3 regions of the Arthrobacter sp. SRS-W-1-2016 genome follow, and region 3 is predicted to be linked to each of the others. Evidence: riboswitches for the same ligand, from Rfam matches in the RefSeq annotation. Region 3 holds a riboswitch; each other region holds the start of a gene.

Region 1 (10,084 bases), on a different contig from region 3:
CAGTCGGCCTGTTGCGCTTCCCGGACCTGATGAGCCGCATGCACGCAGCCACCAAGCCCCAAGTGCTCGGGTTGTTCCTTGTCTTGGCGGCCATCGGGCTGCAGATGCGCGAATGGTGGGTGTGGCCGATCCTGGCCGTCGCCTGGATCTTCCAACTGCTGACCGTGCCCGTGTCCGCACACATGGTGGGCCGCGCAGGCTACCGGACCAAACACCTCCACCCCGAGCTGCTGAGCATCGACGAACTCGAGGCTGTGGTGGTGCGGGCAGCCGGTCAACGGGCAGCGGAGAAAGCCCAGGAAGCGGCTTCGGAAATGCGCCACACCGGGAGCACGCGCGACGGAGGGAGCGCCCGGGAAAGCGGCAACGCCCGCGACGCCCGGGATAGCGGGAGCGCGGGCGCTAACGACGGGCCGTCCGCTTAGACGACGTCCTGTGTCTTTTCGAAGTGCGAGATGGCGCGCTTCGTACCCCGCCCCGCTACAACCTGGATGACGGCGCTGACAGCGGCGGAAATCAGGGCGAAGGTCAGGGCGGAACGCAGGCTCGCTTCCATGTCGTCGTTGCCCTTGGGTGGCTTGTTGCCTGTGGTTTTTTCCCACAGGGCGTTGACGAGCTTGGTGCCGGCGAAGCCTGCGCCGATGCTTACGCCGGTACCGAGCAGTTTGAAGAAGAAGTTCATTCCGGGACTCCTTGCGGGAGGAAACAGGACCGTCCCCAGCCTAACCCCACTTCAGGGCAGTTCCGGAGCACCGGATGGCGGCTGGTGCCTCAGCCGGAAGAACTCCTGCAGGGCCCCCGGCTTTGGACGCACGGGAACGATGTCCCGGCTCTCCCCCAGCACCGCTTCCATCGTGCCGAGGGCGAGGAGCTCATCCAGCAGAGCCAAGGTGGGCGGCATGAGCTTGAGCGTTCCGGCGGCTTCGGCATCAAGGATTGCGCGGACCGGCATCCACAGGGAGGATGACGCTTCCGTGGTCTGGTGCCTTGGCTCGGCACCGGAAACCGGGCAGGCCAGGTAGAAGTAGGTGTCGAAGCGCTTGGGCTGGTCTGCCGGGGTGACCCAGTTGGCCCACGGACGGAGGGTGGCGGCGTCGAGCTTCACCCCGGCCTCTTCGAAAACCTCGCGCTGTGCGGCCGCCAGTACGCGGCCGGCGTTGAAGCGGGCGGAAGAGGGCTCGACGGCGATGCTGCTCCGGTGCCACGCGGCGGCGTGCCGCTCCACGACGTCGTCCGCGAAGTCCCAGCCGGAGCTGTCCGCATGGTCCACCCGCCCGCCGGGGAAAACGACCATTCCCGCGGCAAAGTCCATCGTGGTCACCCGGTGCTGGACGAACACTTCCAAAGCGCACGCCGCATCTTGAGAGCCCTCCGGAACCGCGGCGTCGCGGACCAGGATCACGCTCGCGGCGAGTCTCGGTTCGGCCGTGCTGTTCGCTTCGTCAATCCCTGCCAAGACCGCTCCTTTGCCTGCGCTTCTGCGTCACATTCTGCTGGATCATTCTCCCAGTTTCCGCGGCCGCCCGCGTCATTCCGGGCCGGACTGCGCCCAACCCGCGAGTGATCCAGCAGAATCCGTCGATTCGCGTTCCGGCACAGCGCCCGCAACCGAGTCAAGGTGTAAACTGAACCACGCCCAAAAGGGCGGATTGATAACGACAGGGGAGCGCCGCCGTCGGGCTCGCAGCAATGCGGTACGGAGGACGGGCGCTGAGAGTGCGGACAGCCGCAGACCCTCGAACCTGATCCGGCTAGTACCGGCGCAAGGGAGTCGAGTTCTCATAGTGTCCGGAACCGGCACGGCGGAAGCCGCCCGCAGGAAACCGGAAACACTTTCCCCTCCTGTTCCTCAGGAGGACAAAATGACTGGTATTTCTGCAAGGCCGGGCCTCACCAAGCCTGCCTACAATTGGCGCGTCGTGGACATTGTCGTGGCGGCGCTGATCTCCATCGCCGGTGGCGTGATCTTCTGGGCATGGGACCAGATGGCTCTGGTTGCCACGCCTATGTCCGCCGGCTACCCGCCCCTGAGCGGCCTGATCGCCGGCGGGTGGATGATTCCGGCAGTCTTGGGCATGCTCATCGTGCGCAAGCCCGGTGCTGCAATTTTCTGCGAGACGGTGGCTGCCACCAGTGAGCTCATCATGGGTTCGCAGTACGGCACCACGGTACTGATCTCGGGCCTGCTCCAGGGCCTTGGCGCGGAACTCATCTTCCTGGCCTTCATGTACAAGAAGTTCAACCTGCCGGTGTCACTGCTGGCCGGTGCCGGCGCGGGCCTGTTCTGCGGCCTCAACGATTCCTTCCTGCCGTGGGGCTGGAACATCGCCTTCGAACCGGTCGACAAGCTCGCGTACATCGTGTTCTGCACGATTTCCGGTGCCGTTATTGCCGGAGCTTTGTCCTGGGTCGCGACACGCGGCCTGGCCAAGACGGGTGTCCTGAGTGCGTTCGCGTCCCGCAAGGCCGCTTCGGAGCCCGTCTTTTCCTGATGCCCAGTCCTGATTCCGGCACCTCTGCAGCGGTGCGACCCGCCGCCATCTCCGCGCAAGGTTGGGGCTGGCGGCACGCCGGCCGCACCACGCAGGCCATCCATGCCCTCGACCTGGACATCCGCCCGGGCGAGCGCGTGCTCCTGCTCGGCCCCTCGGGCGCGGGCAAGTCGACGCTCCTGCATGCACTGGCCGGTGTGCTGGGCGAGGAAGGGGACGACGCCGACGAGACCGGCTCGTTGCTGGTGGACGGTGTGTCGCCGAGGGCCCAGCGGGGCCGTGCCGGACTCATGCAGCAGGACCCGGAAACCCAGGTGGTGCTTTCCCGGTTGGGCGACGACGTCGCGTTCGGTGCCGAGAACCTTTGCGTGCCCCGGGAAGAGATCTGGAAGCGCGTCGGTGAAGCGCTCGACGACGTCGGGCTGCGGAATAGTGCGAGCGGCAACTTTGCGCTCGACCACCCGACGTCGGCCCTCTCCGGCGGGCAGAAACAGCGCCTTGCGCTGGCCGGCATCTTGGCGATGCGGCCGGGCTTGATCCTGCTGGACGAGCCGACCGCCAACCTGGACCCCGCCGGCGTGCTGGAGGTCCGTGACGCCGTGGGCCGCTGCCTCGACAAGACCGGCGCCACGTTGGTGGTGGTGGAGCACAGGGTCTCCGTCTGGAAAGACCTCGTGGACCGGATCGTGGTGCTCCAGCCGGGCAGTTCCTCCTCTGCGGGGGGCTCGACGCCGGCGGTTCTCCTGGACGGCGATCCCGAGACGGTGTTGGTTCAGGCGAGGGACATGCTCATTGCTGCGGGCGTCTGGGTGCCCGGGTACGTCCCGGCCACCAGGCCACGTTCGGGTACAGCGGCCGGCTTCGAGGCGGGGAGCTCCGGGGCGTCGGGTGGGGAGTTGCTCCTCGCCTCCCGGGAGCTCGCAGTGTCCCGTGAACGGTCGCGGCGCCGGGGTTTCACGACGATCCCGCCGCTTCCCGTGCAGTCCGGTCTCGACGCCGAGGTGCTCGCCGGGCAGGCACTGACCATCACGGGCCCCAACGGCGCGGGAAAATCCACCTTCGCTTTGACCCTCGCGGGGCTGCTGGCGCCGGTGTCCGGCGCGGTGACTGCCGCCGTCGGGCTCAGCGACGGCGCCGGCACGGACCCGTTCAAGTGGAAGGCCCAGCAGTTGATCTCGCGCATCGGGACGGTCTTCCAGGAGCCGGAGCACCAGTTTGTCACCGGCCGCGTGCTCGACGAGCTCATGTTCGGCCCCAAGCACCTTGGCCACGGCGAGGAGCGGGTGGACGAATTGCTGGAGCGTCTGCGCCTTCGGCATCTGGTGGACGCCAATCCGTACACGCTCTCCGGGGGCGAAAAGCGCCGGCTGTCAGTGGCCACGGTGCTCGCCGCGCACCCCCGGGTCCTGGTGCTGGACGAGCCCACCTTTGGCCAGGACGCGAACACGTGGGCTGAGCTTGCCTCGTTCCTGTCCGAACTGCTCGATGCAGGAACCTCCGTTGTGTCGGTGACTCACGATCGGGAATTCAGCTCCGTCCTGGGTGGCACCGAGATGCGGCTCGAGCCTGTGCTCCAGGGCGGGGCCCGGCAGGAAGCAGGTGCGGCATGAGGGAAGCCTTGACCCTGCGCGGCAACAATGCCCTCCTGACACGCGCCAATCCGTTGGCCAAGTTCGTGTCGGTCTTCCTGATCACCCTGGTGCTGGCGTTGTCCATCGACCTGGTGTCGGCTTCGACGGCGCTCTTGGGCGAACTGGCGTTGTTCCCGCTCGCGGGCCTTACCGTGCGTTTGCTCTGGCAGCGTGGCTGGCCGTTGATCATCGCGGCGGTGCTGGGCGGCTGGAGCACAGCGATCCTCTCGGCTGGCAGCGGCAGGACACTGCTCGACGTCGGGATCTGGTCAATCAGCGAAGGCTCGCTCCAGCTGGGAGTCGGCTTCATGCTGCGCGGCCTTGCCATAGCGCTTCCGGCCATCCTCCTGATGAGTTGCACCGACCCCACCGATCTTGCCGATGCGCTGGCGCAGAAGGCGAAACTGCCGCATCGATTTGTCCTGGGAACCTTGGCCGCGCTGCGGCTCGTGGGGCTCATGGCGGAGGAGTGGCAGACCATCGGCATGGCCCGGCGCGCGCGGGGTGTCGGCTCGCACGGGAGCCCGCCGCAACGGGTCAAGGCCATGCTCGGCCAAAGCTTCGGGCTGCTGGTCCAGGCGATCCGTCGGGCGTCCCGCTTGGCCGTGACCATGGAGGCGCGGGGCTTCGGCGGCGGACAGCGGACCTGGGCCCGCGAATCAAGCTACAGCCGCCTGGACGTCTGGGTTCTGGCCGGCGGGGTGGTCATCGCAGCCGCAGCCGTGCTCGCGGCCCAATGGGCAGGGACGTGGCACTTCGTCTGGCTGAAGCAACCCAACTAGCTCGCATTTGTTGTCGTTTTGGCGCCTCATAACGACAACAACTGTTAGTCAGTTGGGTGCGCCAGATCCAATCCGGCCGCACGGTAACGCCGCCCGGATGCTGCCCCGTGGGGGCGGTCCCGTCTGCAGGGCCCCCGAAATGGGTCTTCCCCCAGCCAAGAAAGCCGCCGACGCCGGATGTTCCGCGGGTGCAAGCGACCAGCACGAGGCGGGCGCGAACCTGTCAACCCCCGGCGCTTCCGGTGCCTTGGAATCCGGCGGGGAATTTTGTTGACCCCCAGGTTCGTTGTAGTTGGCGAGTGACCAACTTCAGAGCGTGAATATCGCACGAGGCGACTATTGATCGGCGGAATCGGCGTGTTGCGTCACAAAATCTCCCATGAATACGCCGTCCGTGATATTTATTGATCATGACTCAACCGACTGCCGAACATGTAGGTCTCCTTCTTCGTGAAGCCCGCGGCGAAAAGGGTTGGACGCAGGGACAGCTCGCCTCGGAACTGGGCACCAGCCAAAGCGCCATTGCCCGGATGGAACAGGGCAAGCAGAATCTCAGCCTCCGCATGATTGAGCGCCTTGAGTCGATCTTCGGGCGAACCATCGTCAAGGTCGGAAAACGGCAGATGACCCACCTGCGCGTGGAAGGCGGACGCACGCTCTCGGGCTCGGTGGACGTCAACAGCAGCAAGAATGCCGGCGTCGCACTGCTTTGCGCGAGCCTCATCAACCGCGGCACCACCACCTTGCGCCGGCTTGCCCGGATCGAAGAAGTCAACCGGATCGTCGAGGTCTTGACCTCCATCGGCGTCGAATGCACCTGGCTGAACGGCAACGATCTGCGCATCCGCCGCCCCGAAACCCTGGACCTCGCCTCCATGGACGTGGAAGCCGCACGCCGAACCCGCAGCGTCATCATGCTGCTCGGCCCGCTCCTCGATGAGGCTGCCTCATACCAACTGCCCTACGCCGGCGGTTGCGATCTCGGGACCCGGACCGTGGAACCGCACATGCAGGCGCTGCGGCAGTTCGGGCTCTCGGTGGAGGCCAAGTCCGGCTTCTATTCCGTGCAGGCCCCGCCGGCCGACGGCGACAACCGCACCTTCGTGCTTACGGAGCGCGGAGACACCGTGACCGAGAACGCCATCATGGCCGCCGCGCACCGCAGCGGTACCACCGTGATCCGCAACGCCAGCCCCAATTACATGGTGCAGGACCTCTGTTTCTACCTGCAGAGGCTCGGCGTGGTGATCGACGGCATCGGGACAACCACCCTCAAGATCACGGGCCGTCCGGCGATCGACGTCGACATCGAGTACTTCCCGTCGGAAGACCCCATTGAAGCCATGAGCCTGATCACCGCGGGCATCGTGACCAACTCGGAAGTCACCATCTGCCGGGTCCCCATCGAGTTCATGGAGATCGAACTGGCCACGCTTGAGCAGATGGGCCAGCAACTCGACATCTCGGGGGAGTATTTCGCGCGCAACGGGCGGACGCGCTTGGTTGATGTCACCACCAAGCCATCGCGATTGCGTGCGCCGGAGGACAAGATCCACCCCATGCCGTTCCCCGGGCTCAACATCGACAACTTGCCGTTCTTCGCGGTCATCGCCGGCAATGCCGAGGGCCAGACCATGATCCATGACTGGGTCTACGAGAACCGGGCGATCTACTTGACCGAGCTCAACAAACTCGGCGCCCAGGTCCAACTCCTCGATCCGCACCGCATCTATGTCAATGGCCCCACGAAGTGGCGTGGTGCCGAAGTCGGATGCCCTCCGGCCCTCCGGCCCGCAGCTTGCCTGCTGTTGGCCATGCTGGCGGCCCGCGGCACGTCCGAGTTGCGCAACATCTACGTGATTGAGCGCGGCTACGAGGACCTAGCCGAGCGGCTCAACACCATCGGCGCGAAGATCGAGTACTTCCAGGACTGACGGCGTCGGATTCTGCACGATCATGTGGTCCAGCAGAATCCTTCAGCGGCGCCCCCAAAATCTCGATCTGTCTCCGCAAGGCTGCCATGGCGCACAATTGTTCCGTGCGCACTTTTGGTGTGGAAGAGGAATTGCTGATCGTCGATCCCGTGACCGGCGAGCCGCTCGCGCTTGCCGACGCGCTCCTCGCTGGCGCTGCCCAGGACGGCCCCGCCCATGACGGCCCCGAACCCGGACCCACCCTTGACGAGGTCGACGGCCCCGATACCGGCCTAAGCCACGAACTCAAGCTTGAGCAGATCGAAACCCAGACCCGGCCATGCCGTAGCTATGCCGAGCTCTTACACCAGATCCGCAGGGGCAGGGGCCTCGCGAGTCACGCCGCACGGCGCCACGGCGCGCGGATCGCCGCGTTGGCCACGTCGCCCGTGGACGCCGCGTTGCACACCACTCCGGATCCCCGGTATGCCATCATGCTCGAACGCTTCGGCATCACCGCACACGAACAGCTCACGTGCGGATTCCACGTCCACACCTCGATCGAGTCCCCCGAGGAAGGCGTGATGGTCCTGGACCGCATCCGGGACAAGCTCGCCGTCTTCACCGCGATGAGCGCCAACTCTCCCTACTGGCGGGGGCTGGCCACGGGCTTTGAAAGCTATCGGACGCAAGCATGGAACCGCTGGCCTTCGTCGGGGCCGTCGGCCATCTTCGGATCCCTCGCCTCCTACCGGCGGGTTGTCCGGAGGCTCATCGAAACGGGAGTGTTGCTGGACGAGGGGATGGTTTACTTCGACGCCAGGCTCTCCCGGCACGTTCCCACGGTGGAGGTCCGGGTGGCCGATGTCTGCCTCCGGGCCGAGGATGCGGCGCTCATCGCCGTCCTTGTCAGGGCCCTGGTTGAGACGTCTGTTCGTGAATACCATGCCGGAATAGAGCCCGCGGCCGTGCCCACGGCGCTTCTGCGGATGGCGTCCTGGCAGGCAAGCAACTTCGGCCTGCGCACCGAGCTGCTGGACTTCGGGACCTTCCGCCCGGAGCCCGCCGCGGACGTTGTCTGGTCCTTGGTGGAGTATCTGGAACCTGTGCTCGCCGAACAGGGCGAATTCGACTTGGTCCAGACCGGCGTGGCAGCCATCCTGGGCCGTGGCAATGGCGCTATCGAACAGCGTGGTGTTGCCGAGCGCTGGAGCGGCATCAACGGGGGCGCGCCCGACGCCGCCGGGCTGGCCGCCGTCGTCGAGCACGCTGTTCAGATCACGATGCGCTCAGAGCGGGACGAGAGCGACACCAAGCCGCAACCCGTCCTCACCTGGGTGCGCCAAGACTGGCGCGAAGCGCCGGGCTAACCCGCTGCCAGGCTAGACCTGCTTGAGGGCCCGCTCGAGGTCCCCGATGAGGTCGTCCACATCCTCCAACCCCACCGAAAGCCGCACGACGCCGTCGCTCAGGCCAATGGCTGCGCGGCCTTCCGGACCCATGGCGCGATGCGTGGTGGTGGCGGGGTGCGTGATGAGGGACTTGGAGTCGCCCAGGTTGTTCGAGATGTCGATGACGGCGAGCCCGTCCAGCAGCGCGAAGGCGGCCTCCTTCGCTGATCGCCCCGCGGAGGGGAGCAGCTCGAAAGTGAGCACGGTTCCGCCGGCCTTCATTTGCTTCGCGGCGAGCTCGTGCTGCGGGTGGGACTTCAGAAGCGGGTACTTGACCCAGCTGATGGCCGGTTGTGCCTCAAGCCATTCGGCGATCCGCAACGCAGATGCCGAGGAGTGGTTGACGCGCAGGGCCATCGTCTCCAGGCCTTTGGTCAGGACCCAGGCGTTGAACGCGGAAAGGGACGGCCCGGTGTGCCGCATGAGTTGCTTGACCGGCCCGTCGATGAACTCCTTGGTGCCCAGGATCGCGCCGCCCAGGACCCGTCCTTGGCCGTCGATGTGCTTGGTGCCGGAATAGACAATCACGTCTGCGCCGAGATCGCCGCAGCGCTGCAGCAAAGGGGTGGCGAAGACGTTGTCGACGACGACCGTGGCGCCCGCCGCATGGGCAAGCTCGCTCACCGCGGCAATGTCCACGATTTCCTGCATGGGGTTCGACGGCGACTCGAAGAACACCGCCGTTGTCGGCTCGGACAACGCAGCACGCCATTGGTCGAGGTCAGGCCCGTCGACGAAGACGGTCTCGACCCCCCAGCGCGGCAGGATCTCGTTGAGGATCACGAAGCAGGAACCGAAGAGCGAGCGGGCGGCAACCACGCGGTCACCGGCCGCCAGCAACGCACCGAGGGCGGTGAAGACAGCGGACATGCCCGACGCCGTCGCGAAGCACGCTTCGGTGCCCTCAAGCAGGCGGAGTCGCTCCTGGAAGGTGGCGACCGAAGGGTTGCCGTAACGGGAGTAGACGAAGCGTTCGTCCTCGCCCGTGAAGGCGCGCTCGGCAGCCGCGGCGGACTCGTAGACGAAACCGGAGTTCAGGAAGACGGCTTCGGACGTTTCCTGGAAGTTGGTACGGTCAAGACCGCCGCGGACTGCCTGGGTATCAGGGCTCCAGCTGGCGGCGTCAGGATTGAAAGTCACTTAGATATTCCCCAGGTTCGTCGGAAGTCCACGGTTTTTCCAGCCATTCACGGTTCGCTCGCCGTAGCGGTCAGGTTCGCCCTCAAAGCCCTCGAGGACGTTGTAGGCGGTGTATCCGGCCTGGGTTGCGGCGATCGCGGCCGCGATGGAGCGCTGGCCGGAGCGGCAGAGGAAGACCAGTTCCGTACCGTCCGCCTCGGGAGCCTGTTGCGTCAGCTGTTCGATGAAACGGGTGTTGGGGATGCCGCCGGCGAGGTTCCACTGGATGAACAAGGGATCGTTTTCGGTGGCTTTGGTGTCCGGGATCCCGATGTGTGCCCACTCGCCTTCGGTGCGGACGTCCACCAAGATGGCGCCCTGCTCGAGCTTGGCCCAGGCGTCGTGCGGGCTGAGGTCGCCTGCGTAGCTCATGCGTGGCCCTCGCCGTCGAACTCTTCATCAAGCTGATCCACCGCATTGGCGACGGCGGCATCCGCGCTCGCGATCGCCGCGGGCAGGACGATGGCTTGTGCCACAATCACGTCCTTGCCGTTGAAAGTCGCGGCCGGGCTGCCGTGCAACACGTATCCCTCCGCAAGGGCGGTGGAGATCCGCTCGCAGAATTCCTTGGTGTCAGGGCCCGTGATGAGACGGTAGGAGAGTTTTTCCTCGGTTGGTTCAGGCATTGGTGCTCCT
Region 2 (10,084 bases), on a different contig from region 3:
TTGTCGTGGAGCGCATCCGTGACGGACACCCCACCTCGCTCGGCGCGGCTTCGGGCGTCGTCGCCGGCCTGGTTGCCATCACCCCGGCTTGTGCCAACGTTTCCCCGCTCGGCGCCATCGCCCTCGGTGTAGCAGCCGGTGTTGCTTCGGCCCTCGCGGTCGGCCTCAAGTTCAAGCTCGGCTACGACGACTCGCTCGACGTCGTCGGCGTGCACCTGGTGTCCGGCATCATCGGGACCGTGGCCATCGGCTTCCTCGCCACCCCCACCCAAGGTCCCGCGGGCCTGTTCTACGGCGGCGGCACCACCCAGTTGGTTGCGCAGTCCCTGGCGGCACTTTGCTCGATCGTCTTCACCGGCGTGATGACCTTCATCATCGCCTACCCGATCCACAAGCTCATGGGCTTCCGCATCTCCGAACGCCAGGAGATCGCCGGTGCAGACCTCAGCCTGCACGCCGAAACGGCATACGAGTTCGGCGTCGGCGGCCACGGCGGAAGCTTCCAGCCCCTTCACGACCTCATCACCGGAAAGTCCTCGGCCGAGCCCGAGGCAGCTGACGAAGCATCCGTATCAGGCAAGGAGAGTGTCCAGGCATGAAACTCATCACGGCGATCGTCCGCCCGGAGAAGCTCGACGCCATCCGCGAGGGGCTCGAAGCATACGGGGTACAGGGACTGACGGTCAGCGCGGCCAGCGGCTACGGCCGGCAGCGCGGCTACACAGAGGTGTACCGCGGAGCCGAGTACAACGTGGACCTTCTTCCCAAGATCCGCGTGGAGGTCCTGGCCACGGATGAGCAGGCAGACGACATCCTCGATGTACTGATTGCTTCCTCCAACACGGGCCGTGCCGGTGACGGCAAGGTCTGGACAGTGGACGTCTATGAAGCAGTCCGTGTCCGCACGGGCGAGCGGGGCGCAGCGGCCATCTAAGGCACCAATGCAGAAGAGGGGCCGGGTACCTGGAAAGGTACCCGGCCCCTCTTGCATCTGGGCTTCCGCAGGAGCGCGGCCGCCTGCTTAGTCCCCGACGGCGGTGGGCCAGTCCGCGGGACCGGGGCCGCCGGCGTCGTACTCTTCGAGCGGAACGGAATCCCTGGCCCAGGCCTTGATCACGGGCTCGATGATCCGCCAGCAGTCGACGGCGGTGTCGCCGCGGACCGAGAGCAGGGGATCGCCGGTAATGACACCCTCCAGCACTTCTCCGTACGGCAGCAGATCGGACGCATTCAGTTCCGTATTGAGCGTCACGCGATTGAGCATGAAGATGTTTCCGGGACCGTTGACATCGACGTCGAGCTGCAGGGTGTCAGGACCGAAACCGATGCGCAGCTGGTTGGGGGAGTCCACGCCCTCGAATCCGGTCGGCAGGTGGGGGACGGGCCGGAAGGTGATGATCGCCTCTTTCCGGGCGGCACCCAACGCCTTTCCCGAGCGCAGGATGAAGGGGACGCCCTTCCAGCGCCATGTGTCGATGCCCACTTCGACCTCCGCGAGCGTCTCCGTTTCCCGGGCAGGGTCCACGCCGTCCTCTGCTGCATAGTCCGGCACGTCCCGGTCACCGATCCGGCCGGCGGTGTAGCGCGCCCGTCGGGTGGACTTCTTGTACGGCGCGGCGATGCTGCTCGCACGCAGTACCGTCGAAATCGCGTCGCGGAGATCGCGCTCCCCGATGCTGGAAGGGGCATCGATGGCCAGCAGCGCCATGATGTGGAGCAAGTGGCTCTGGATCATATCCTTGAGGGCGCCTGCTCCGTCGTAGTAGCGCGCACGCCCTTCGAGGGCGAGGTCTTCATCGAAGACGATCTCCACCTTCTCGATGTGTTCCCGGTTCCACACCGGCTCCAGGAACCTGTTGGCGAAGCGCAGGCCGAGGATGTTGAACACAGTGGCCTTGCCAAGGAAGTGGTCCACGCGGTGGATGTGGTCTTCCGGGACCAAGGCGGAGAGGGTCTTGTTGAGTTCCCGGGCGGATTCCGAACCGGATCCGAAGGGTTTCTCCATCACCAGGCTTGTTCCCGGGGGAAGCTCTTGGGCGGTGAGGACCTCGCAGGCCTTCTGGCTGATGTGCGGTGGCAACGCGAAATAGACGGCGATTGGCGCTTCGAGCCCGGCCAGGAGCGTCGCGAGCTGGCCGTCCGCCGTGACATCCACTTGATGGTATTCGGTATTTTCCTCCAGGGCGGCGATTGCCTTCTTGCCTGCGGCATTTGCACCCTTGGCGGCATCTTCGAAGGCCCCGCCCACGCGTTTGGTCCACTGCTGGGAAGTCCACGGGTCGGAACCGGCTCCGACAAGCTTCAGGCCGTCGGCGAGTCCGCTGGCCACGAGCCGGGCAAGGCCCGGTAACAGCAATCGGCCCGTCAGATCTCCGGAGGCGCCTAGGATGAGCAACGTATTTACTGTTGTTTTGCTGGTCACTGTGCCAGCATGCCATCTTGCGGGCGCGTCTTGGTACCCTAGATAGTCGAGTCCCTCAGTTGAGTCAGATTTGTTTGGGGCAGGAATCGTCAAGATATTGGTGCGTCGGAACGGCCGCCATTCGTAGACCATTGAAAGAAGTGCACGGCGCGTGTTCAATTCACTCTCTGACCGGTTGACAGCAACCTTCAAGAATCTCCGTGGCAAGGGCCGCCTCACCGAGGCCGACGTCGATGCCACCGTCCGGGAGATCCGGCGTGCCCTCTTGGACGCCGACGTTGCCGTGCCCGTAGTCCGTGAGTTCACAGCCCGCATCCGCGAACGCGCCCTGGGCGCGGAGGTTTCCGCTGCGCTGAACCCGAGCCAGCAGATCGTGAAGATCGTCAACGAGGAACTCCAGGAGATCCTCGGCGGCGAGACCCGTCGTATCCGCTTGGCGAAGACCGGGCCCACCATCATCATGCTCGCCGGCTTGCAGGGTGCTGGTAAGACCACCCTCGCCGGCAAGCTTGCCAAGTGGCTCAAGGCCCAAGGCCACAGCCCCGTACTCGTTGCGGCCGACCTCCAGCGTCCCAACGCCGTGACGCAGCTCCAGATCGTCGGTGAACGCGCCGGCGTTCCCGTCTTCGCGCCGCACCCCGGGACCACCTCGGATCTGGACGTTCCCACCGGCGATCCGGTCGCCGTCGCACGCGCCGGCGTCGACGAAGCCCGCCAGAAGCTGCACGACGTCGTGATCGTCGACACCGCGGGACGCCTCGGCGTCGACGCGGAAATGATGGACCAGGCGCGCCGCATCCGCCAGGCGATCATCCCGAACGAAGTGCTGTTCGTGATCGACTCCATGATCGGCCAGGACGCCGTCAACACGGCGGTTGCCTTCGATGAGGGCGTCAACTTCACGGGTGTCGTGCTGTCGAAGCTCGACGGCGACGCCCGCGGCGGTGCCGCTCTCTCAGTCGCGTCCGTCACCGGAAAGCCGGTCATGTTCGCGTCCACCGGCGAAGGCCTGGACGACTTCGAACTGTTCCACCCGGACCGCATGGCCTCCCGCATCCTCGATATGGGTGACGTTCTTACCCTGATCGAGCAGGCCGAGAAGAACTGGGACAAGGACGAAGCTGCCCGGATGGCGAAGAAGTTCGCCGACCAGGAAGACTTCACCCTGGACGACTTCCTCGCCCAGATGCAGCAGATCCGCAACATGGGCTCCATGAAGAAAATGCTCATGATGATGCCGGGTGCGCAGAACATCCGCCAGCAGCTGGAGCAGTTCGATGAGCGGGAAATCGATCGCGTGGAGGCGATTGTCCGCTCCATGACCCCGCACGAGCGCTTGGCTCCGAAGATCATCAACGGTTCCCGCCGCGCCCGCATCGCCCGTGGTTCCGGTGTGCACGTCTCCGAGGTCAACGGCCTCCTGGAGCGTTTCGCCCAGGCCCAGAAGATGATGAAGAAGCTGGCCCAGGGCGGCGGCATGCCAGGGATGCCCGGCATACCCGGCCTCGGTGGCGGGTCCCGCAAGGCGAGCAAGAACGCGCCCAAGAAGAAGGCCCGTTCCGGAAACCCCGCCAAGGCTGCCCAGGAACTGCGCGACGCCGAGAACAAGCGGGCGAACGCCGTTCGCACCGGCGCGGCATTCGGTCAGCCTTCCGGCGACTTCGACCCCTCCCAGCTCAACCTGCCCAAGGGCTTCGACAAGTTCCTCGGTAAGTAACGCCCGCCCGACCCAACTGACTCGCATTTGTTGTCGTTATGGGCGCTCATAACGACAACTACTGCGAGGTAGTTGGGTTGTCAGCCCCGTGCCATAGGCTGGGGGAATGCAAAAGCAGCGCGTTGTGTTCGTCCATGGAGCAGGCACATTCGGCGCTGCCGCGTGGCCGAAACAACACGGCATGGCGCTGCAGTACGATGCGCTCTTCCTGAAACGCCACGGGTTCGATGCGCAGGCCGAGCCTTTGGAATCCGACGTTGCCGCCGATGTGGACATCATCCTGGAGTGCCTTGGAGCGCGGGAGGCCGCGTCAGCCCCCGGGCCGGCGCGTGGAGGCCATGTCGTGGCGCATTCCCAAGGCGCGATTTCCGCGATGTTGGCCGCAGTGGAACGGCCGGACCTGGTCCGGTCGCTCGTGCTGGTGGAACCGGCTTGTCTGTCATTGACGGCCGAATTGCCGGCCACTGCGGCTTACCGGGCACTCATGGAGCCGTTGTTCCGGGTCCGGCACGAACTCAGCGATGACGATTACCAGCGCGAATTCGTCCGCCGCGCGTTTTCCTCGGAGGCGGCGGTCCTCAGCACCCCTGAGGCCCGGCGTACCGCCCGGCGGCTGAGGCTCCAGGCAGCGCCGTGGGAAGCGCCCCTGCACATCGTGCCGGGAGTCCCCACGCTTGTCCTGACCGGTGGTTGGGAGCCCCTGTACGAAGAGATCGCCGGCTACTTGCAGGAAACCGGTGCCCTCCACCGCGTTGCGGCTGGAGGACACCGGCCTCATGATTCAGTTGAAGGAGACCGGATGATCCGGTCCTTCATCGCGGATGTCAGCCGCGCCGGATCAGTGCAAGCTTCCTGATCAGTCCAAGCTTCCTGATCAGTTCAGGCTTCCTGACGTCACTCAACGTTTTCCTGCGGGAACCTCGAGCTCGGGCAAGTAGACCTTGCCGCCGGATGCCAGGAATTCCTGGCTCTTTTCGCGCATCCCGCTGTACATCTCCGCGATGGCCGCCTGGGAATCCGCCGAGCCGTATTCGTCGCGGATGTCCTGGCTGATGCGCATGGAGCAGAATTTCGGTCCGCACATGGAGCAGAAATGCGCCGTCTTGGCCGGTTCCGCCGGGAGAGTCTCGTCGTGGAACGATTCGGCCGTGACCGGATCCAATGACAGCGCAAACTGGTCACGCCAGCGGAACTCGAAGCGGGCCTTGGACAGGGCATCGTCGCGTTCATGGGCGCCGGGGTGTCCCTTCGCAAGGTCAGCGGCGTGGGCGGCGATTTTGTACGTGATCACGCCGGTCTTGACGTCGTCCTTGTTCGGCAGGCCCAGGTGTTCCTTCGGGGTGACGTAGCAGAGCATCGCGGTTCCGTAGCGTGCGATCTCCGTGGCGCCGATGGCCGAAGTGATGTGGTCGTAGCCCGGGGCAACGTCGGTCACGAGCGGGCCGAGGGTGTAGAACGGTGCGCCGTCGCACAGCTCCTGCTGCCGCTCGACGTTCTCGCGGACGAGGTGGAACGGGATGTGCCCGGGGCCTTCCACCATGACCTGCACGTCGTACTTCCACGCCCGCTTCGTGAGCTCCGCGAGAGTGTCGAGCTCGGCGAACTGCGCGGCGTCGTTGGCGTCTGCCGTCGCTCCCGGACGCAAGCCGTCGCCGAGCGAGAACGCGACATCGTACTTGGCAAAGATTTCGCAGAGTTCGTCGAAATGCGTGTAGAGGAAGTTTTCCTCATGGTGCGCCAGGCACCAGCCCGCCATGATGGAACCGCCGCGGGAAACGATGCCAGTCACGCGGTTCGCCGTCAGCGGCACGTAGCGCAGCAACACGCCGGCGTGGATGGTCATGTAGTCGACGCCCTGCTCGCACTGTTCGATGACGGTGTCGCGGAAGATCTCCCAGGTGAGCTTGTTGGCTTCGCCATTGACCTTCTCAAGGGCCTGGTAAATCGGCACGGTGCCGATCGGCACGGGGGAGTTGCGGATGATCCATTCGCGGGTGGTGTGGATGTCGTCGCCGGTGGACAGGTCCATGACGGTGTCGGCGCCCCATTGGGTGGCCCACTGCAACTTGTCCACTTCTTCGGCGATGGAGCTGGTGACGGCCGAGTTGCCGATGTTGGCGTTGATCTTCACCAGGAACGCCTTGCCGATGATCATCGGTTCGGATTCGGGGTGGTTGATGTTGTTGGGGATGATGGCCCGGCCGGCGGCGACTTCACTGCGGACCAGTTCCACATCGCAGTTCTCGCGAAGCGCGACGAACTGCATTTCGGGCGTCACGATGCCCTGTCTGGCGTAATGCATCTGCGTGACGGTCTTGCCCTCGACGGCGCGGCGGGGCACCGGCTGTGCGCCCTTCCACTCCGCGGAGGCGGCGCCGCGGCGCACGGCCGACTTGCCGTCGTCGAGCAGGTTCCGTTCGCGGCCGCTGTAGGCCTCGGTGTCGCCGCGGGCTTCGATCCACTCGCTGCGGAACGGCTCGAGGCCAACCACGGGATCACTTCCTGGCCCGGCGGTGCGGTACACCTGGAAAGGCGCGTTGGCCTCGCCGTTGGGGGATGGCTCCAGGGCGATTTCCGTGACCGGAACCCGGATTCCCGTCTCAGTGTCTTCCAGGAACACGAGGGAATGCGACTTGAGGGACTGGGTCACTTCTTGAGCCGATCCGTTTTGGGTAGGGCTCAGCTGTGTTTCTTTGGTACTCAAAGGATTACTCACTTCCTTCGCCGGCATTACCCGGACAGGTTCAACGGTCGCAGGCCGCGTCAGCCCGATCTCAGCCCTTGCAAGGGCCCCCGTGTGGTCGTAGACGAAGCTACCACAGCCGGGAGTCCTTGAGACAGATGTGACCGAGGACAGACGTCACTGCCCTGGCGACGGCGCCTGAGTCTAGGGTGGATTCATGGCGGAAATCATCGAATTCAGCGGCGCCGTCCTCACCGGGCCGGAAGAGGATCTGCGCGGCCTCTGGTCGGTCGACGGACGGCTGACCTTTGTCCGACCCCTCGCGAAGCCGGACGTCGTGCTGGACGGATGGGTGCTGCCCGGCTTGGTCGACGCGCATTGCCATGTTGGCTTGGGCAAGGGCGGAGCCGTCGACGAGGAGACTGCCCGCTTGCAGGCGACGGCGGACCGGAATGCCGGGACACTCTTGATCCGCGACGCCGGTTCCGCGAGCGACACGCGCTGGCTGCAGCGCCGGACGGACATGCCGAGGATCATCCGGGCAGGCAGGCACATCGCGAGGCGACGGCGGTACATTCCCGGCCTGGCCGAGGAAGTCGAACCGGAGGATCTGGTGGAGGCGGTGCGCAAGCAGGCACGGTCCGGAGACGGCTGGGTCAAGATCGTCGGGGACTGGATCGACCGCTCCGCCGGGGATCTCGGCCCGTCCTTTCCGGCGGCCATCGTCAAGGACGCCGTCGCGGCGGCGCACGACGAGGGGGCCCGGGTGACCGCCCATTGCTTCGCCGAAGGGACGATCGACGACATGCTCGACGCCGGCATCGACTGCATCGAGCACGCGACTGGTCTCCTCCCGCACCATATTCCCCGGCTGCTGGACCAAGGCGTACCGATCGTCCCCACCCTCATCAACATTGCGACGTTCCCGGACATCGCGAAGCAGGCGGAAGCGAAGTTCCCCCGTTACGCCGCCCACATGATCGCGCTCTGGGAGCGTCGGCATGAGCGGGTCCTCGAGGCGTTCGACGCCGGAGTGCGGGTATATGCCGGAACCGACGCCGGCAGCGTCATCAAGCACGGCCGGATCGGCGAGGAGATCCTGGAACTGCACCAGGCGGGCCTGCCGCCGGCCGCCGCGCTCGACGCGGCCTGCTGGTCCGCCCGCGAGTGGCTGGGTGCCGACGGCATCAGCGAAGGCGCCAGTGCCGACGTCGTGCTCTACGCAAACGATCCCCGCGCGTCCCTTGAGGCGGTGCTGAAGCCGCAATGCACCGTGTTGCGGGGACGCCTTTTCGGAAGTGCCGGGCATTAGGAATAAATTGAAGCTTCAAGTAATTTAGATGTATAGAGGTTGCCGAAGGGCGGCGCCACAAAAGCCGGGAGTTGCACATGACCATCACATCCAGCCAGGATCTCCTTCCTGCCGAACTCACCATGGGCACCGTCATGCTCAAAGTGGGGGACATGAAGCTCATGGGCGACTACTACCAAAGGGCGCTCGGCCTGGACATCGTCGCCGAGCAAGACGGCGGACTCTACTTCGGCCGGCTCGGCAAGCCGTTGGTGCACCTCGCTCCCGCCTCCGGTCTCCAGATCCCGGGCCGCGGAGAGGCCGGACTCTTCCACACGGCTCTGCTCTTCGCGGACCAGTCCTCGCTCGCCGCAACTGTTGCCTCCGCAGCGCAGTACGAGCCCCACGCCTTTGTCGGCAGCGCCGACCACCTGGTCAGCGAGGCCTTCTACTTCACCGACCCCGAGGGCAACGGAATCGAGCTCTACTACGACAAGCCCCGCGAAGGCTGGGAGTGGAACGGCGGTTCGGTCGTCATGGACAGCCTGCCGCTCCCGCCGCAGCGCTACCTCCAGCAGTACCTGAGCGAAACGGCGGTGGCCGGCCAGCACGAGGCGGGCGCCGGCGTCGGGCATGTCCACCTCCAAGTGGGGGACGTCAAGACCGCCCATGACTTCTACGTCGACACCTTGGGCTTCGAGCAGACGGCCGGCTGGCACGGGCAGGCACTGTTCGTCTCCGCCGGGGGCTACCACCACCACATGGCCATGAACGTCTGGAACAGCCGCGGTGCGGGCCCGCGCAAGGACACGCTCGGTCTCGGCGAGGTGGTCATTGAAGTGCCGTCAGGCGACGACGTCGGCGCGCTCGCCGACCGCCTCAAGGTTGCCGGCATCGCCTCCCACCACACCGGCCAGGAGCTGCGCTTCGAGGACCCGTGGCGCAACCGGCTGCGCGTCGCCGTCCGCTACGCTTGATCCGACGGTGTGGCGCATTCGGCCGCCGCGCCGCAGCTCCGTCGCCACGAATGAATGAGAGTAGTTTCCATGGGCTTTGCTGAAATCTTTGTTGCCACCCACGATGAAGCACTCAAGAGGGCCGCTGCCCTGGAGAAGGGCAGTGACGTATCCGGCGCCGCGGTCCGGATCCCGGGAATCAGCGATTTCGAAGTAGAACAACTTGGCGACCTCGCCGGCACGGCCGTGCATGCGGCTGGCGCCGACTATGAGCTCGCTTTGGTGGACGTCACCAGTGACGCCTTGCTCGGCGTCCCCGAAGCCATGGTGCGTGCCCTGTCCGAGCTGCTCAGCTACGAGACCGAGGGAGAAGGAAGCATCCTCGACGACGTCGCCGAACGCTGGGCGGCCCAAGAGGACATGCCCTTTGATGCCCAACAGTCCCGGCTGTACGTCCAGCAATTGGCGGCGCTCGCGAGCGACGTCGAAAAGGCCGAACGTGCCGGCCTCTACGTCTGGTCCGCCGAGCAGTAGAGCCGCGCTAAACCCGCCGCACGGACCGCGCGTTCGAAATACTGTCTGCCATCTGGCACAATGGACAAGTACTCGATCTGCGCGGCCCCTCTCTCCGTGTGTGCATCTTGTCCTTTGGAACCCTCAAGTATGGCCCGCCCCACGGGTGCAGAACGACGGGCTCAACCCCGTTTCAGAAACAGGAGTGACCACAAAAGTGGCCGTAAAGATTCGCCTTAAGCGCTTCGGTAAGATGCGCGCACCGTACTACCGCATCGTCGTCATGGACTCCCGCGCCAAGCGCGATGGCCGTGCGATTGAAGAAATCGGCAAGTACCACCCCACCGAAGAGCCCTCGTACATCGAGGTTGTCTCCGAGCGTGCACAGTACTGGCTGTCCGTCGGCGCCCAGCCGACCGAGCAGGTCGCTGCGATCCTCAAGATCACCGGTGACTGGCAGAAGTTCAAGGGCCTCCCGGGCCAGGAAGGCACGCTGAAGACC
Region 3 (10,084 bases):
GGCCGTGACTGGGGCCTGGCTGTGCAGCAGAACCTGGTCCACGGTTCCGATTCGGTGGATTCCGCCGAGCGCGAGATCAAGATCTGGTTCGGCGCGTAGTTTCCAACCGCGCCAAACAACAGAAGGGGCCCACGTTGAACGCGAACATGGGCCCCTTCTGCGGTTAAGGAGTGCTCAGTAACCCGAAGTGCCGATGAAGACATTGATGAAGGAAAAGAAAATGCTCGCGATCACGGCAACGTAGAGCAGCGCGGAAATGATCCAACCGGATTCGGCCAGGATCTTCGCCAGGCCTGCCGGCGCCGGAATGACCCCGTGCGCCACGTTCCTGATGGTCACGAAGACGAAGAGCGGGATCATGCATGCCCACACCACCATGCAGAACGGGCACAGGATGTGAATGACATACAGTGCCTGGGACCATAGCCAGACGATGAAGATGAAGCCCAGTGTGACGCCGGTCTGGAGTCCGATCCAGTACCAGCGGGCGAACTTGGCCCCCGCAAAGATTGCCATGGCCGTGGTGATGATCACAGCGAAGGCGACAATTCCGATGAACATATTGGGGAAACCGAAAACCGAACTCTGCGGTGTCTTCATGACGCTGCCGCACGATACCCACGGATTGAGGTCGCAGGCGGTTACGTGGTTCGGGTCGATGAGGACCTGCAGCTTTTCCAGCACGAGCGCCCCGGATGCAAGCCACGCGATGGCGCCGGTGGCGAGCAGTAGCCACGCAAAGGGGCGGTCGCGGACCATGCGCGGCAATGCGGAGTCCGCGGCGTTCTCCCCTTCGGGGGTTTTCGCGTTCTCCTGCCGGAGGGATCGGGCATCGTTGTTGGCCAGGTTCGGGCTGGCGGGGCTCGGCATGGTTGGCTGTCCTTTTCTGGGAGGCCCGGCGCGGAACCGGGGAGTGCTCTTGGGAGGATTCTAGCCGCGGCGGCTGGAGGACGCGTCCAGCGAGGGCGACGGCACGGAAGGTTTCAGGGCGTCCTTCCTGCCGGGAGTGCGGGCGTGTGAGAGAATGAACATGGCCGGAAGCCGATCCACATGCGGAATCCGGTCCGGTATCTTGTTCCCAAGACCGCCAGTCATTTGCAGGGCATGCCCAGGATCCAATGATCCCCGGAAGCGCCGCAGTGGCAATGGACGGCACCTGGTTGTGTTTTTAGAACAACGGGTTTGGAGCGAAGCCGGCTTTCCGTGGATGCCGCACCCCCATGCTGGTGCGAACCGGAAAGAACACTACTGACTTCTGTCAACGCCTGCGGGTTTTGACAATATTGCCCCTCTGGGCACCGGATGTGGCGGTTGCGCAAGGGCAGGAGTGTTGCCACATATGGATAACGAGCAAGTTGTAGCCGCCGCCGAAGATGCGGCGTCCGCAGAGACCACTGAAGCACCCAAGAAGGTCACCCGCACCCGCCGCAAGGCGGCACCGAAGACGGTCGCTGCGGACGCAACCCCCGACGCCGGAGCTGCCGCCACCGTTGAGCCGCTCGCTGCGGACGCAACCCCCGACGCCGGAGCTGCCGCAACCACCGTTGAGCCCCTCGCCGAGTCGGCGGACATCGTTGAGCCCAAAGCCCCTGTCCGGCGCAGCAGGTCTCGCAAGAAGGTCGAAACTCCGGAACCGTTGCCTGGTTTCGCGGAAGACGCTTCCACCGGTGGCGGCGAGGCACCGGAGGCTGCCGTCGTCGTACCTGAAGTAGCCGCAGAGGCCGAAACTGCCCCGGAAAAGCCGGCCCGCCGTCGTCGTACCACGAAAGCCAAGAGCACCGAGCCCGTTGCCGAAGAAGCAGTGGTCGAAGCTCCGGTTGCGGAGGTTGTGCCCGGGGAAGCAAATGAGGAAACCGCTGAGGAGCCGGCCGTCGAGGCGGAATCCGCAAGTCCGATCGCTTCGCTGTTCCTGGAACCTGGCTCCGTTACGTCCATGATCTTCCAGGCGCCGGACTTGAGCGCAGTTGCCCGTCCGGCCGTCGTCGAAGAAGAACCGCGGGCCGAGGCCGAGGAAGTCTCCGAGGACAACGAACTGGACGAATCCGGAAGCCGCCGTCGGCGTCGCAGCCGGGGCCGTCGTGGACGCCGGGGCACCGAGCGTGATGAAGCCGTGGGAGAAGAAACCGCCGCGGAATCCGAGGACGAGGCAGAAGCCGGTACCGACGATGTCCTCGAAGAAGGCGTGACTTCCCGCCGTCGCCGGCGCCGTCGCCGTGGCGATCAGGACCTGGAACTGACAGGTGGCGGAGACGACGATCCCCCCAACACGGTCACCCGTGTCCGCGCTCCGCGCCCGCATGTTGAGTCCACCAGCAGCTCGGACCGCGTCACGAGCGTCAAGGGCTCCACTCGCCTTGAAGCCAAGAAGCAGCGCCGCCGCGAGTCCCGCGAGACCGGCCGCCGCCGCCAGGTCATCACCGAGGCCGAATTCCTGGCCCGCCGTGAGTCCGTCGACCGCCAGATGATCGTTCGCCAGCGCGACGACAGGATCCAGATTGGTGTCCTCGAAGACGGCGTGCTCGCGGAGCACTTCGTGTCGAAGACACAACAGGACTCCCTCATCGGCAACGTTTACCTGGGCAAGGTCCAGAACGTGCTGCCGTCGATGGAAGCGGCATTCGTCGACATCGGACGCGGCCGCAACGCAGTGCTCTACGCCGGCGAAGTCAACTGGGATGCCGTCACCCTGGAAGGCAAACCGCGCCGCATTGAAAACGCGCTGAAGTCAGGCGATTCCGTGCTGGTCCAGGTGACCAAGGACCCCGTGGGCCACAAGGGCGCGCGCCTGACGAGCCAGATTTCGCTTCCCGGCCGCTACCTCGTGTACGTGCCGGGCGGGTCAATGACGGGAATTTCCCGCAAGCTGCCCGACGTCGAGCGCAACCGCCTGAAGAAGATCCTCAAAGATCGCCTCCCGGAGAACGCGGGCGTCATTGTCCGCACGGCCGCCGAGGGTGCATCCGAGGAAGAGCTGACGCACGATATCAACCGCTTGCGGGCCCAGTGGGAAGGCATCGAAAGCCAGTCCACGTCCACCAAGATCCTGGCCCCGGAGCTCCTGTACGGCGAACCGGACCTCACCATCAAGGTTGTCCGCGACGTCTTCAACGAGGACTTCTCCAAGCTGATCGTCTCCGGCGACGAAGCCTGGGACACCATCGAGGCCTATGTCACGTACGTGGCGCCGGATCTGGTGGGACGCCTTGAGAAGTGGACCTCGGACCAGGACATTTTCTCGGCATGGCGCGTGGACGAGCAGATCCACAAGGCGCTGGAACGCAAGGTCTTCCTGCCCTCCGGTGGTTCGCTCGTGATCGACCGCACCGAGGCCATGACGGTTGTGGACGTCAACACCGGGAAGTTCACCGGCAGCGGTGGCAACCTCGAGGAAACCGTCACCAAGAACAACCTTGAGGCTGCCGAGGAAGTGGTGCGCCAGCTGCGCTTGCGCGACATCGGCGGAATCATCGTCATCGACTTCATTGACATGGTCCTTGAATCCAACCGTGACCTCGTATTGCGTCGCCTCGTCGAGTGCCTCGGCCGGGACCGAACCAAGCACCAGGTCGCCGAAGTGACGTCGCTTGGCTTGGTCCAGATGACCCGCAAGCGCATGGGCACCGGCCTGCTTGAGGTCTTCGGCGAGCAGTGCGAGACGTGCGCAGGGCGCGGAATCGTCACGCACGACGAGCCTGTCGAGCACCGTCGGGCCAACGTGGTGGCAGCTGAACACCACCACCCACGCACTGAGTCACAGCCGGCCGTCCGCCCGGAGCAGCGCAAGCGCCGCCGCGGCAGGGGCGCGGGCCAGGGAACTGCCGAACTCCCGGTCACACCTCCGGTGCCGGTCCACACGGTCGAATCCACCGATCCGAACCGGCAGGCAGCCACCCGCGCCGCCCTTGCCACCATCGCGGCGGCAGCACACGCTGCCCACCTGCACGACGACGAGCTCCACCACGCGGCGGAATTGCTCGCTGACGGGCACGTAGCCGAAGCAACTCCCGCAACCCCGGCCGCCCCGGCTCCTGCCGCTGCATCGGGTGGCGAGGAACGTTCGAAGCCTGTGCTGCGGTTCGGCGGCGAGGAAGTGGCCCTGCCCTTCGTCCACCACGAGGAAGAGCCAGCGAGCGGCGCCCCTGCCATGAGCCTGGATCTGTTGGCTCAGGCGTTCGCGGGACTCGGGGAGGCGCCCGGCACCACCCCGGCAGCCGCGGAACCCCAGGGAACCCCCGCAGAGGCCCGCGCGGGCGTTGCAAGCGGTGAATCCCCGGACTCGGGTTCGCGTGGACGCCGAGGCCGCCGCAACCGCAGTGCCAGCCGTGCCCAGGGTGCCGCCAACGCCACCAACGTCGAGCACCACGAGGTCGCTGTGGCTGCCTCCGGTGGGGCCGCGCACGAGGCCAAGGCACCGGACGCTGCACCGGCCAAGTCGACGCCGGCAGCGGAGCCGATCATTCTCGGAGTCGGCGTGCCCAAGTCACAGCTCTAGGCGCAATACCTTGCAGAGGCCCCGGCCGTTCCACTCTCGTGGAAACGGCCGGGGCTTCTGCGTTTCCCGCTGTTTCACCTGGCCCCCGCACGCCCCGGTTGCATTGGGCGATTTCAGCAGGCGGGGTGTGATCCGGGTTAAACTAGGGGACCGACACGGGGTGCCGCGCACCAAGCCGGCTGAGACCAAACCCGTTGAACCTGTCCGGTTAGCACCGGCGAAGGGATGTCTCGCATGACTGTTTCGGCGCAATCGGCCGTCTACCCGCTCAAGGCTGCCCGGAACCCTATCCCCAGGGTCCTCAGCATCGCCGGCTCGGATCCCTCGGGTGGTGCCGGGATCCAAGCCGACCTGAAAAGCATTGCGGCCAACGGCGGCTACGGCATGGCCGTCATCACGGCGCTCACCGTACAAAACACGCGAGGAGTCACTGCCGTCCATGTGCCTCCCGTGGAGTTCCTGCGCCAGCAATTGGATGCCATCAGCGACGACATCACGGTCGATGCCGTCAAAATCGGCATGCTCGGGGACACCGCGGTCATCCACGAAGTCCGCCGCTGGCTCGGCGAGGCGCGTCCCGCCGTCGTCGTGCTGGATCCGGTGATGATCGCCACCAGTGGCGACCGGCTCCTCGCGGAATCCGCTGAAACCGCGCTGCGGGAGCTGCTGCCCCTCGCCGACCTGGTCACCCCCAACCTTCCCGAATTGGCCATGCTGCTTGGCGAAGCTGAGGCGACTGACTGGGCATCGGCGCTGGAGCAGGGCAAGCGACTGGCAGCTGCCTGCGGAAACACCGTCCTGGTGAAGGGCGGACACCTGCAGGGAGCGGGCTGCCCCGATGCCCTGGTCAACACCGGGGGAGTCCTGAGCCAGGACGTGGTGGAATTCGCCGGCCAACGTGTGGAGACCCGCAACAGCCACGGCACGGGATGTTCCCTGTCGTCGGCGATGGCTACGGCGAAGGCGCGGCTCGGCGATTGGGAATCTGCCCTGCGCGTGGTCAAGCCTTGGCTACAGGAGGCGCTGACCCAGTCCGAGGTGCTGGAAGTGGGGAAGGGCAACGGGCCGATCCATCATTTCCACGCACTCCAGCAAGAGCTGCAGCCAGGGGATTTCGCCGTCCGGATGTGGAACGCAGCCCAATCGGAACTTGCGGCTATTTATGGCCTGGACTTCATCCAACATTTGCAAACCGGCGCCCTCGGCGAAGCGCAGTTCAGCTACTACCTGTCCCAGGATGCCATCTATCTCAACGGCTATTCCAGGGTCCTGGCCAGGGCAAGCGCCCTTGCCCCCAGCGAAAACGAACAGCTGTTCTGGGCCCGCGGCTCGCAGATGTGCCTTGAAGTCGAGTCCGAGCTCCATCGGAATTGGCTCAGCGGACGGCAGGTAAGCGAAAAACAAGGCCCCGTCACCAAGGCCTACGTCGACCACTTGCTCGCGGCGTCGGCGTCGGGCAGCTATGCCGTGCTGTTGGCTGCCGTGCTGCCCTGCTACTGGTTGTACGCCGAGGTGGGACGGCAGCTCCACCATGGCTACCTTCAGGCCGGAGCGTCGGACGAGCACCCTTATGCGGACTGGCTGCGTACATACGCGGACGAGGCGTTCGCCGAGGCCACCCGCAAGGCGATCGACATCACGGATGCGGCCGCACGGGCCGCTTCTCCTGCCGAGCGCACGGCCATGATGGAGGCATTCTCCGAATCCTGCCGCTATGAAACTGCGTTCTTTGATGCCCCAAGGCTGCACGGCTGAACCCGTTTCCTGGTGCGGAAGGACGGGATGGCGGCGCCATTCCGTCGGACGCCGCAGCGTGTCGGCGTGAGGATCCGGGATTTTCCCGGCCGGCAGGGTAAGGTTGACGGGCACGGTACCGGATGGCGGCATAGCCAGTCTGTGGCAGCCATCACGTGGCAGCCTCCGGACCTGGCCTCATTTGCAGCCGAAGGCGAAACTAGCGTAATCTAGATCTTCGGTGCTTACGCCAACACTTGGGTTATGCCCCTAGAGACCTTTCATGTGGAATTGACATTTCACTTGGATTTGTTCGAGGGATGACTCATGGATTCCGTAACGGAGTCCACGGCGTTGAGGCACAGCGTGAACCAGGCCCGTTTTCGGATCGGGGTTCCGCACGCAAATTTAGTAATAAACGTCGAGAGAAGTGAGTGCCCAAGTGGTGTACGCGATTGTCCGCGCAGGCGGCCGCCAAGAAAAGGTTTCCGTTGGAGACTACGTAACCCTGAACCGCGTCCCCGGTGGAGCCGGCAGCACCCTTGAGCTGCCCGCACTGCTCCTGGTGGACGGTGACAAGGTCACCTCCGCTGCTGCGGATCTGGCCAAGGTCAAGGTTACGGCTGAGATCCTCGAAGACCTCCGTGGTCCGAAGATCGTCATCCAGAAGTTCAAGAACAAGACCGGCTACAAGAAGCGCCAGGGTCACCGTCAAGAACTGACCAAGATCAAGATCACCGGTATCAAGTAACCACTGGTTGCTGTTCAGGTTTTCAACAGATTCCCCAGAATTTAAAGGCAGGCATTTCAAATGGCACATAAAAAAGGCGCGAGCTCCACTCGCAACGGTCGTGACTCCAACGCCCAGTACCTCGGCGTGAAGCGCTTCGGTGGCCAGGTCGTTTCCGCAGGCGAGATCATCGTCCGCCAGCGCGGCACCCACTTCCACCCGGGCGCCGGTGTCGGCCGCGGTGGCGACGACACCCTGTTCGCCCTGCAGGCAGGTGCGGTTGAGTTCGGTACTCGCCGTGGCCGTCGCGTAGTGAACATCGTTGCTGCTGCAGCTGCAGAGTAATAACACGTTCTGAACGGGTGGAGCGGGCCGTATGGCCCGCTCCACCTGTCTTTTTAACCGCACTAGAATTTACTAGGGCGGGCGGCGGCGCATGAGCCCGCAACGCGCATTCAAGCAGTAATTTCCACAAAGAGGAGAAACACGTGGCGACCTTCGTAGACCGGGTAGTACTTCACGTATCCGGCGGAACAGGCGGCCACGGCTGTGTCTCTGTTAAGCGCGAGAAGTTCAAGCCGCTCGGCGGACCCGACGGCGGCAACGGCGGCAATGGCGGCGACGTGATCCTGCGCGTCGATGCCCAGACCACCACTTTGCTTGATTACCACCACGCTCCGCACCGCCACGCGACCAACGGCGGTCCCGGCATGGGCGACTGGCGCGGTGGCAAGAACGGTGAAACCCTTGTGCTTCCCGTCCCGGACGGCACCGTGGTCAAGACCAAGGACGGCGTCGTCCTCGCCGACCTCGTCGGTGAAGGCACCGAGTTCGTTGCCGCCGCAGGCGGCCTGGGCGGCCTCGGTAACTCGTCGTTGTCTTCCCAGAAGCGCAAGGCACCCGGTTTCGCCCTCCTCGGTATCGAAGGCGAGTCCAGCGACATCGTCCTGGAACTGAAGTCCATTGCGGACATCGCACTGGTTGGCTTCCCCTCCGCAGGCAAGTCGAGCCTTGTCGCGGCGATGTCAGCGGCTCGGCCCAAGATCGCCGACTATCCGTTCACTACCCTGATCCCCAACCTTGGCGTGGTCCAGGCCGGTGACGTCCGGTTCACCATCGCCGACGTTCCCGGGCTGATCGAAGGTGCGAGCGAGGGCAAGGGCCTCGGCCACAACTTCCTGCGCCACGTAGAGCGTTGCGCGGCGCTGGTACACGTGCTGGACTGTGGAACCTTGGAAGCGGACAGGGACCCGCTCTCCGATCTCGCGATCATCGAGCAAGAGCTGGACAAGTACGCCGTGGACATGAGCTACGCCGGCGTTGACGGCGAAGTTGTCCCTTTGAACGAGCGCCCCAAGCTTGTGGTCCTCAACAAAGTGGACCTGCCTGACGGTCGGGACATGGCCGAGTTCGTCCGTCCCGAACTGGAACAGCGCGGCTACCGCGTCTTCGAAGTCTCCGCTACGAGCCATGAAGGCTTGCGCCAATTGAGCTTCGCCATGGGCGAGATCGTCATGGCCGCCCGCAAGGCCGTTGCCATTGCGCCTCCCAAGGTCGCAGCGCCCGTTCTCCGCCCGCGTGCCGTCAATGAGTCCGGCTTCAAGATCCGCCGCGAGGAAAAGAACCTCGAGCCGCTCTTCCGGGTATTGGGGGAGAAGCCGGTCCGCTGGGTCAAGCAGACCGACTTCACCAACGAGGAAGCCATCGGCTACCTCGCCGATCGCCTGGCCAAGCTCGGCATCGAAAACGAGTTGTTCAAGATGGGTGCCGTCCCGGGCGACACCGTGGTGATCGGCGAAGAGGACGGCGTCGTCTTCGACTGGGAGCCCACCATGATGGCAGGTGCCGAACTCCTGGCGACGCCTCGAGGCACCGACATCCGTGTTGCCGACATCGGCGACCGTCCCACCCGTTCGCAGAAGCGGGACGAGCAGATCGAACGCCGCGAGGCCAAGGCTGCCGCACGGGCCGAGCTCGAAGCCGAGCGGAAGGCGGGCATCTGGACCGAGTCCGTCAGCGGACGTCGTCTGCCCAAGCCCCTGAAGGAAAGCGGCCTGGAAGCCGAAAATGACGACTAGCACGGCCCGCATCGCTGAAGCCGCTACCGGCGACGACACCGCAGAACGCCAGGCCCTGGCCGGCGCCAAGCGGATCGTCGTCAAAGTGGGTTCGTCCTCGCTGACCAGCATCAAAGGCGGCATCTCGGAGAAAGCGCTGACGGCCCTCGTCCACGCCCTCGCTGAGAAGCGCAATTCCGGGACGGAGATCATCCTGGTCTCTTCCGGTGCCATCGCGGCGGGCCTCGCGCCGCTCGGCCTCGCCAAGCGTCCCAAGGACCTCGCCACGCAGCAGGCTGCGGCCAGTGTGGGCCAAGGGCTTTTGATGGCGCGCTATTCGCAGGCGTTTGCGGCACACGGGGTCACGGTAAGCCAGGTCCTGTTGACGGCGGATGACCTGATGCGCCGCACGCAGCACAGCAACGCCTACCGGGCGCTGGACCGCTTGCTGAACCTCGGCGTCGTGCCCGTCGTGAACGAAAACGACACCGTGGCTACGCACGAAATCCGTTTTGGCGACAACGATCGCCTGGCCGCTTTGGTGGCGCACCTTGTGCGGGCTGACGCGCTGGTCCTGCTTTCCGACGTCGACGCCCTGTATGACGGTCCGCCGTCGTTGGGCGCCAAGCGGATTCCGCTCGTCACCGGTCCCGCCGACCTCGACGGCGTGACCATCGGCAAAGCCGGCAAAGCCGGCGTCGGAACCGGCGGCATGACCACCAAGGTGGAGGCTGCGTCGATCGCCGCAGGCTCCGGCATCCACGCCCTCGTCACGTCCACGGCCAATGCCGCAGCGGCACTGGCCGGCGCGGACGTGGGCACGTGGTTCGCCATCAACGGAAACCGCAAGCCGGTGCGCCTGCTGTGGCTGGCCCACCTCGCTTCGGTCCGCGGCCGTTTGGTGCTCGACGACGGCGCCGTCCGGGCCGTGCGCGATCGTCACACCTCGTTGCTGCCCGCCGGAGTATCGTCGGTGCAGGGAGACTTCGAGCCCGGTGATCCCGTGGAGATGGTTTCCGCCGAAGGCGCCGTGATTGCCCGGGGCCTGGTGAACTATTCCGCTGAAGAGCT

What was found. A riboswitch is a leader RNA that binds a small molecule or an ion and turns the genes downstream of it on or off. The one in region 3 is predicted to bind thiamine pyrophosphate.
Region 1: it holds a riboswitch for thiamine pyrophosphate, as region 3 does, so the genes downstream of both, BMF89_RS12215 (ECF transporter S component) here and thiD (bifunctional hydroxymethylpyrimidine kinase/phosphomethylpyrimidine kinase) in region 3, are expected to answer to the same signal.
Region 2: it holds a riboswitch for thiamine pyrophosphate, as region 3 does, so the genes downstream of both, thiC (phosphomethylpyrimidine synthase ThiC) here and thiD (bifunctional hydroxymethylpyrimidine kinase/phosphomethylpyrimidine kinase) in region 3, are expected to answer to the same signal.

What each region holds. Positions count from the first base shown of each region.
Region 1 covers NZ_MTPV01000049.1:53,044-63,127, forward strand. The annotation lists partial or broken gene mnhG (monovalent cation/H(+) antiporter subunit G) at 1-272, shown strand, start outside; gene BMF89_RS12205 (DUF4235 domain-containing protein) at 422-682, opposite strand; gene BMF89_RS12210 (NUDIX domain-containing protein) at 734-1,456, opposite strand; TPP riboswitch at 1,651-1,787, shown strand; gene BMF89_RS12215 (ECF transporter S component) at 1,863-2,492, shown strand; gene BMF89_RS12220 (ABC transporter ATP-binding protein) at 2,492-4,102, shown strand; gene BMF89_RS12225 (energy-coupling factor transporter transmembrane component T) at 4,099-4,905, shown strand; gene BMF89_RS12230 (UDP-N-acetylglucosamine 1-carboxyvinyltransferase) at 5,316-6,839, shown strand; gene BMF89_RS12235 (glutamate--cysteine ligase) at 6,944-8,188, shown strand; gene BMF89_RS12240 (O-succinylhomoserine sulfhydrylase) at 8,201-9,409, opposite strand; gene BMF89_RS12245 (rhodanese-like domain-containing protein) at 9,410-9,820, opposite strand; gene BMF89_RS12250 (DUF1737 domain-containing protein) at 9,817-10,074, opposite strand.
Region 2 covers NZ_MTPV01000068.1:64,721-74,804, forward strand. The annotation lists gene BMF89_RS18920 (ammonium transporter) at 1-599, shown strand, start outside; gene BMF89_RS18925 (P-II family nitrogen regulator) at 596-934, shown strand; gene BMF89_RS18930 (glucose-6-phosphate dehydrogenase) at 1,022-2,422, opposite strand; gene ffh (signal recognition particle protein) at 2,574-4,139, shown strand; gene BMF89_RS18940 (alpha/beta hydrolase) at 4,246-4,995, shown strand; gene thiC (phosphomethylpyrimidine synthase ThiC) at 5,038-6,843, opposite strand; TPP riboswitch at 6,839-6,946, opposite strand; gene BMF89_RS18950 (amidohydrolase family protein) at 7,040-8,134, shown strand; gene BMF89_RS18955 (VOC family protein) at 8,212-9,090, shown strand; gene BMF89_RS18960 (hypothetical protein) at 9,160-9,603, shown strand; gene rpsP (30S ribosomal protein S16) at 9,800-10,084, shown strand, end outside.
Region 3 covers NZ_MTPV01000071.1:60,902-70,985, forward strand. The annotation lists gene ndk (nucleoside-diphosphate kinase) at 1-99, shown strand, start outside; gene BMF89_RS19395 (vitamin K epoxide reductase family protein) at 175-870, opposite strand; gene BMF89_RS19400 (Rne/Rng family ribonuclease) at 1,340-4,492, shown strand; TPP riboswitch at 4,639-4,735, shown strand; gene thiD (bifunctional hydroxymethylpyrimidine kinase/phosphomethylpyrimidine kinase) at 4,727-6,247, shown strand; gene rplU (50S ribosomal protein L21) at 6,669-6,977, shown strand; gene rpmA (50S ribosomal protein L27) at 7,038-7,301, shown strand; gene obgE (GTPase ObgE) at 7,445-9,034, shown strand; gene proB (glutamate 5-kinase) at 9,024-10,084, shown strand, end outside.